DNA from 3 places in the Pseudoalteromonas sp. OF7H-1 genome. Region 3 is predicted to be linked to each of the others. Evidence: predicted binding sites of a transcription regulator. Region 3 holds the regulator's gene; each other region holds the start of a gene.

Region 1 (2,274 bases), on a different contig from region 3:
GACAACCGTGATTCATACCTATACGCGGTCAAGTTAGCATCTAGACTGTTGAGAAACCAAGGTTGCAAGGCGCTGATCGCCGATGATTCTGTGATCAGTCGAGCGGTAATGAAGCAAATGCTTGAAAAGCAATTATTTACAGTGCTTGAGGCGCAAGATGGCGAACAGGCATTGGAGATGTTGCTATCTGACCATGAAATTAAACTGCTGCTGACAGACTTTGCGATGCCGACGATGGATGGCTTTGAGTTGGTGAAATCCGTTCGTAATAGTCGCGGACGAGATGAGTTGGCGATTATTGGTCTGTCTGGCGCTGGAAGTCATGGTTTGTCAGCAAAGTTTATCAAATACGGCGCCAATGACTTTTTGGCAAAACCTTTTATGAGTGAAGAGTTTCATTGCCGCATCATGCAGACGATGGAGCAGCTCAATTTGATTGCAGAAATCAAAGAATATGCGCATCGTGACTATTTAACAGGACTTTATAATCGCCGTTATTTCTGTCAGCAAGCAGAGCGTTTAATCAAGAACAAACCGAGTCAGCATATATTGGCATTGTTAGACCTCGATCATTTTAAATCTATTAATGATCAATATGGTCATGAAAGCGGTGATGATGTACTTAAACAAGTTGCTGATTTACTGCGTAGTGCATTTGGTCACTACATTGTCGCACGTATTGGTGGGGAAGAGTTTGCTTTGCTTATTCCAAGCTCAGATATGAAGATGGCAAAGCACATGCTAGAAGACTTTAGAGAACGCCTTGCGCAGCAAGCATTCAAAATTCCTGAGGGTAAGCATTATTGCACCATCAGTATTGGCCTCGCGGCTTGCCAATCAAAGAGTCTAAGCGAAGTAATGCGCAAAGCTGATAAAGCGCTCTATAAAGCGAAGGACAAACAACGAAATTGCGTTATCGCGCATTAGCTTTTCGTTATTTGGGTGTTTATGCACCAACTCAGTTCAGTCTTTATATCAATGCACCTAGATGGTGCATTTTTTATGCGTGAAATTCTATCTCCTACTTTAATTCATTGTTAATTAAGGAATAAAAAATTTGGCACAAAGGTTGGATTACTGCATACAACAGGATCAACTGTCCTAAGGGGACTCAGCATGAAAATGATAAGTGCAATAATAAAACCATTTAAGCTTGATGAGGTACGTGAAGCGTTAGCCGATCTGGGGATTGAAGGTATGACGGTTGTTGACGTTAAAGGGTTTGGACGTCAGCGCGGTCATACCGAACTGTATCGCGGTGCAGAATATCAAGTCGATTTCATTCCAAAAATAAAAATAGAAATTGCGACGTTAAGCGAAAACGCCGAGCGTGTTGTGGAAACGGTTACAAAAGCTGCGTTCACTGGAAAAATTGGTGATGGAAAAATCTTTGTTTACGACTTAGACCAAGTTGTTCGGATCCGTACCGGCGAACTTGATGAAGAAGCCATTTAAGGGGAGCCAGGCAATGGAAAATACAATAATAGAACTAAAATTTTCATTAAATACCTTTTACTTTTTGATCTCTGGCGTCTTAGTTATGTGGATGGCAGCCGGATTCGCTATGCTTGAAGCGGGATTAGTACGCTCAAAAAATACCACTGAAATCCTTACCAAGAACGTCGCACTGTACGCTATTGCTTGTACTATGTATTTGCTTATTGGTTACAACATCATGTATGTCGATAATGCCGAAGGTGGGGTTTTACCAAGTCTTGGTGCGCTCATTGGCAGTGCTGCTAAGGATGCCGACCATGCACTGCAATCCGACTTTTTCTTCCAAGTAGTATTTGTTGCAACGGCCATGTCAATTGTCTCGGGCGCTGTTGCTGAGCGTATGAAATTGTGGGCGTTTTTAGCATTTTGTGTGGTGTTAACTGGTTTTATCTACCCATTAGAAGGCTATTGGACGTGGGGCGGTGGTTTCTTATCTGAGCTTGGCTTTGTTGACTTTGCCGGCTCTGCCATTGTGCATGGTGCCGGTGCTGCTGCGGCACTAGCGGGTGTTTTGTTACTTGGTGCGCGCAAAGGAAAATATGGCAAAAATGGTGAGATTTACCCAATTCCAGGCTCCAACATGCCACTGGCTACACTAGGCACCTTTATTTTGTGGATGGGGTGGTTTGGCTTTAACGGCGGATCTCAACTGTTCCTTGCCGACAAAGAAAATGCCATCGCGGTCAGCCAAATCATGCTAAATACCAACGCGGCGGCGGCTGCAGGTGCGGTGGCTGCACTGTTGGTGTGTAAATTAATGTGGGGCAAGGCGGATTT
Region 2 (2,274 bases), on a different contig from region 3:
TTTGCTCTGCAGCTTCAACTAATTTTGCATGCGAAGTGAACGCAGCAGGCATTTGCGGAACTTGACCAATTTCATAGCCAAACGCAGTAACATCTACGTCGTGATGACGTACTTCATTTGAAATCACCACATCGCCGACGTTTAGTGATGGTTCAAAACCACCTGCAGAACCCGTGTTGATCACGCAATCTGGTGCAAAATTGTCGATAAGCAAAGTTGTCGCAACCGTCGCTGCCACTTTACCAATGCCAGACTGTACAAGCGTTACGTCAAGACCAGCCAGTTTGCCGGTGTAAAAAGTAAAGCCACCTTTGGTCAATGTTTGCGGGTTTTCCATGGTGTTACGCAAAATGGTAACTTCTTGCTCCATTGCGCCGATAATGCCTACTTTCATCAAAAGATTCCTAATTTGTGGTGGGGAAAGCCCCAGTGTCAAAATTGCTTTTATTATACGAAAGGGGTTTTGATAGGTAAAACAAAAAACGGGCTGACGCCCGTTTTGCTAGATTTCTGCCAACTGAGTTGACTGTGCTTTTGCCTGTGAAGGTGACAGTACCGCAGGTTTGTAGGTGCGGTTTCTGGTTTTCTTTGGCATCTCCACTTTTTGGCCAAGCTTGAACAAGATTGCCGCACGAACCTCCGCACTTTGGTAGCCACTTTTGATTTTCATGCGAATGTGTGGAATACCCGCAGATTCCAGAGCGCCACTGACAAACCAGTCTTTTTGTGCTTTGTGGCCGTTTTTATTGGCGTTATTGACCAAATCAACAGCGGCAACAATTTTCAGTGTCTCTTTGTCTACCAAAACATAATCCAACTGCTTATTCTTAGCTTTAGTTACCGCGGCACGACGCGCTTTTGGAGAGATCCCCGGCTTGCACTCAATCACATCAATGAGTTTAATGCGGCTTACGATTTTATATCTATCGCCAACTGCACGTTCTAATAAGTGTAGAAACGATGCTTCAACGGTGGTAAAAACAGATTCTTTACGATTAAACGGATAAGGATTGCCACCCACATCGGTGTACTTAGAAGCGACAATGGAAGCAACGACCACTAGAGCCAAAATAGCAAGTAACGCAAATTCCATACAAAACTCCAAATCAAAAAAATGACATCTGTGGTTTTATAAGCAATAGGTGTGCCAAACGAGCGCTTAAATTAGTGAGTGGTTAACATTAAATCGGTGAATCAGTATTTGGGATATGGAAAGAAAAATAAAGTGCTTTAAGTTGTTTATACTAGGCAGCGATATCTTACAGCAGGGCTGCCTAGTACTGGATTATGATATTAGCTCGCGTTATTTTTCCTCTTTCAGCACGTAGATCTCACCATCGAAACTACCTTGAATGGTCAATCCTTGGCCTGCCAGCTCCTTGAGATATTCAATATGCTCTTGGGTAATATGTTGGCCCGGCACCAAAAGCGGAATACCCGGAGGATACGGGGTGACTAAGCCTGCACAAATTCGGTTGTTGCTCTTGCTAATAGGTACAGATTCACGCTCGCCGTAGAAGGCATCACTAGGAATACAAGCAAGGTCAATTGCGGGTAAGTTCTCAGGTAAGCGTGAGCGTCGCGTTGACTTCGATAGTTTTACCTTGCCGCCATCAAGTTTCTTTAAGGCATTGTATAAACGAATGATCTTTGAGCGTGTACCACCCAAGGTTAGTAAGACTAAGATGGTACTGTGCGTATATTTCTCAATCTCCAGCCCAATTTCGTCTAACAGGAATTTATGAATATCCTTTAACGAATATGGTAGTTCACTAATATCTATGAGGATTTTAAGCGGATCATGCCCCATATTATCGCCACTAAAATGTGGGAATATGTTCATAAAGTCTTGCTTATCAAGCACTTTAATATGTTTGAGCGAGGCCATCTGCTGTTTGAACTCTGCAACATGGTTCAGCAGCGCATTGAGTAACTTATAGCCTTCCATCTCCAACTGCTTCTGGCACACATCCAAAGACGCTATAAGTTGGTATTTGGGCGAGGTGCTGGCGTAGATACTGTAAATCTCACGGAAGAAATCAGCATCAAAATCAGGGTCGTTAATATGGATATAAGATGCCTGCGAAAATGCCGATACGACTTTATGCGCCGAATGAGTGACATAATCGGCACCTGCATGAATGGCGGAATAATGGCGCAAGCTAGGGTGAAATAGCGAGTAAGCAAACCAAGCTTCATCAATAAAGACTTTGATGCCATGCTGATGGGCAAATTCTACGACTTGTTTCAGGTCGCTCAGCAAACCATCATAGG
Region 3 (2,274 bases):
GTCGACCATGGGGAATGGCAATGCCTTTACCGATCCCTGTGCTGCCTAATTTCTCTCGCGCCATTAAAGCGTCCAAGATAGCATGCTGACTGGTATTTGGAATTTGGCTATGAGCCAGTTCGCTGATGTATTCTAAAATACGTTTTTTGCTATTAAAAAGGACCGCAGCTTTACTGCAGTCCTTGTTCACTAATTCACTTAATTTCATCTTAGTGTCGAGTGAGCTTCTCTTTGTGTTTAATAACTTGACGATCTAGCTTGTCGATAAGGCCATCAATTGCGGCATACATATCTTGATGCTCTGTTGATGCAAATAGCTCGCCGCCGTTTACGTGTAATGTTGCTTCTGCTTTTTGTACTAGTTTCTCGACATCAAGGATCACATGCACGTTATTGATATGATCAAAGTGCCTTTCTAGCTTCGCAAACTTGTTGGTGACATAGTCTCTTAATGAGTCAGTAATTTCTACATGGCGACCAGTTAGATTTAGTTGCATAAGCATTTTTCCTTCTTGGGTTTTACGTCTTATATCAAGCTTTTACGCTGATTTGACGGTGGAATGGCTAGGGATTCACGATATTTTGCAATCGTACGTCTCGCTACCTTAATTCCTTGCTCAGCTAAGATATCTGCAATTTTGCTGTCACTCAATGGCTTCGCGGTATTTTCTGCAGCTATCAGCTTTTTGATAAGTGCTCTAATTGCTGTAGAGGAGCACTCACCTCCATTTTCTGTACTTACATGGCTAGAGAAGAAATACTTCAGCTCAAATATTCCCCGAGGTGTATGCATGTATTTTTGTGTTGTCACACGGGAAATTGTGGACTCATGCATCTCAACCATTTCAGCAACATCATTTAGCACCATAGGGCGCATTGCTTCGGGGCCATGTTCAAAGAATGCCTGTTGTTGTTGCACAATGCAATTGGTAACTTTTAATAATGTATCATTTCGGCTTTCTAAGCTTTTAATAAACCACTTTGCTTCTTGTAAATGTGAGCGAATAAACTGACTATCCGTACTGGATTTCGCCGTTCTAGACATCGCAGCGTAATGGTCGTTTACTCTTATTTTAGGCATAGCATCAGGATTTAGCTCTACGACCCAGCGACCTTTTACTTTTTTCACTGATACGTCAGGGATCACATATTCAGGCTCTTCATGAATAATGCTTGCCGCTGGTTTTGGGTTAAGGCTATGAATTAACGTCATGACCTCTTTGAGATCGGCTTCTTTAAGGCGCGTTTTCTTAGCCAAAGTTCGATAGTCACGGCTGGCAAGCAAGTCGATATGCTCTGTCAGGATCATTTTCGTTTCGGCAATCCATGGTGTATCTGGGGCGAATTGATTTAGCTGAATACACAAGCATTCCTGTAAACTGCGCGCTGCGATACCGACAGGATCGAAAAGCTGAATACGTTTGAGCACGGCTTCGACTTCATCCAGCTCGATAGGCTCTTCGCTACTTTCATCATTAATGCTTTCTAAAATGTCTTCGCAAGACAGTGTTAAAATGCCTGACAGGTCGACCGCTTCAATAATCGCAATCGCAATCGCTCTATCTGTTGGACTAAATGGTGTCAGCTCAAGTTGCCACATGAGATAGTCGTGGAGAGATTCAGAGGTTTCCCCTTGATAAACATTATCGTCATCGGGAAGTGGGCCTGAGCTTGCAGCGGGTGCTGCGCTCATATACTCATCCCAAGTGACATCCATGGCAAGGTCATCACTGACAGTGTCTTTGCTCATGGCGGTATCTGAGTCTATTTCATAGTCACTAACCTGCGCTTCATCGCTTGAATCTTGATTGTCGTCAGCACTGCTCTTTTCTTGGCTGTGTTGGTCAGCGTTTTCGCCGTCAGTATTATCACCTTCTTCCACTTCCAACAATGGATTGCTGTCTAATGCTTCTTGTATTTCTTGTTGCAGATCCAATGTACTAAGCTGCAGCAAGCGAATGGCTTGTTGCAGTTGTGGAGTCATTGTAAGTTGCTGCCCCATGCGCAGCTGTAATGATTGCCTCATGTATCTCTAACAATCCTTTTTAACAGTTATTAATACTACGTCTTAACTATAGCTTGAATTGTTCGCCTAGGTAGACATCTCTTACGGTTTGATCTGCCAAAACATGTTCTGGCGTGCCTGCAGCGATTAACTCACCATGTGAAACGATGTAGGCTTTTTCACATACGTCCAGCGTTTCTCTAACGTTATGATCGGTGATTAGCACACCGATACCGCGGTTTTTTAGGTGCTCTATGATTGTCTTTATA

What was found. The regulator sigma-54, encoded in region 3, starts transcription at its own class of promoters, with help from an activator protein. The targets are predictions, from matches to a motif close to GTTGGCACGNNNNTNGNNT.
Region 1: MHN30_RS00560 (P-II family nitrogen regulator) is a predicted target of sigma-54. The motif match lies at 1,057-1,075, and genes of this name have one in related genera.
Region 2: MHN30_RS20445 (DUF2726 domain-containing protein) is a predicted target of sigma-54. The motif match lies at 1,134-1,152, and genes of this name have one in related genera.

The regions. Positions count from the first base shown of each region.
Region 1 is NZ_JAKRFX010000001.1:125,892-128,165, forward strand. It holds gene MHN30_RS00555 (diguanylate cyclase) at 1-927, shown strand, start outside; gene MHN30_RS00560 (P-II family nitrogen regulator) at 1,117-1,455, shown strand; gene MHN30_RS00565 (ammonium transporter) at 1,469-2,274, shown strand, end outside.
Region 2 is NZ_JAKRFX010000021.1:19,076-21,349, forward strand. It holds gene mtnN (5'-methylthioadenosine/S-adenosylhomocysteine nucleosidase) at 1-394, opposite strand, end outside; gene MHN30_RS20445 (DUF2726 domain-containing protein) at 503-1,093, opposite strand; gene MHN30_RS20450 (aminotransferase class V-fold PLP-dependent enzyme) at 1,304-2,274, opposite strand, start outside.
Region 3 is NZ_JAKRFX010000018.1:45,980-48,253, forward strand. It holds gene ptsN (PTS IIA-like nitrogen regulatory protein PtsN) at 1-208, opposite strand, end outside; gene hpf (ribosome hibernation promoting factor) at 210-497, opposite strand; gene MHN30_RS19095 (RNA polymerase factor sigma-54) at 527-2,026, opposite strand; gene lptB (LPS export ABC transporter ATP-binding protein) at 2,073-2,274, opposite strand, start outside.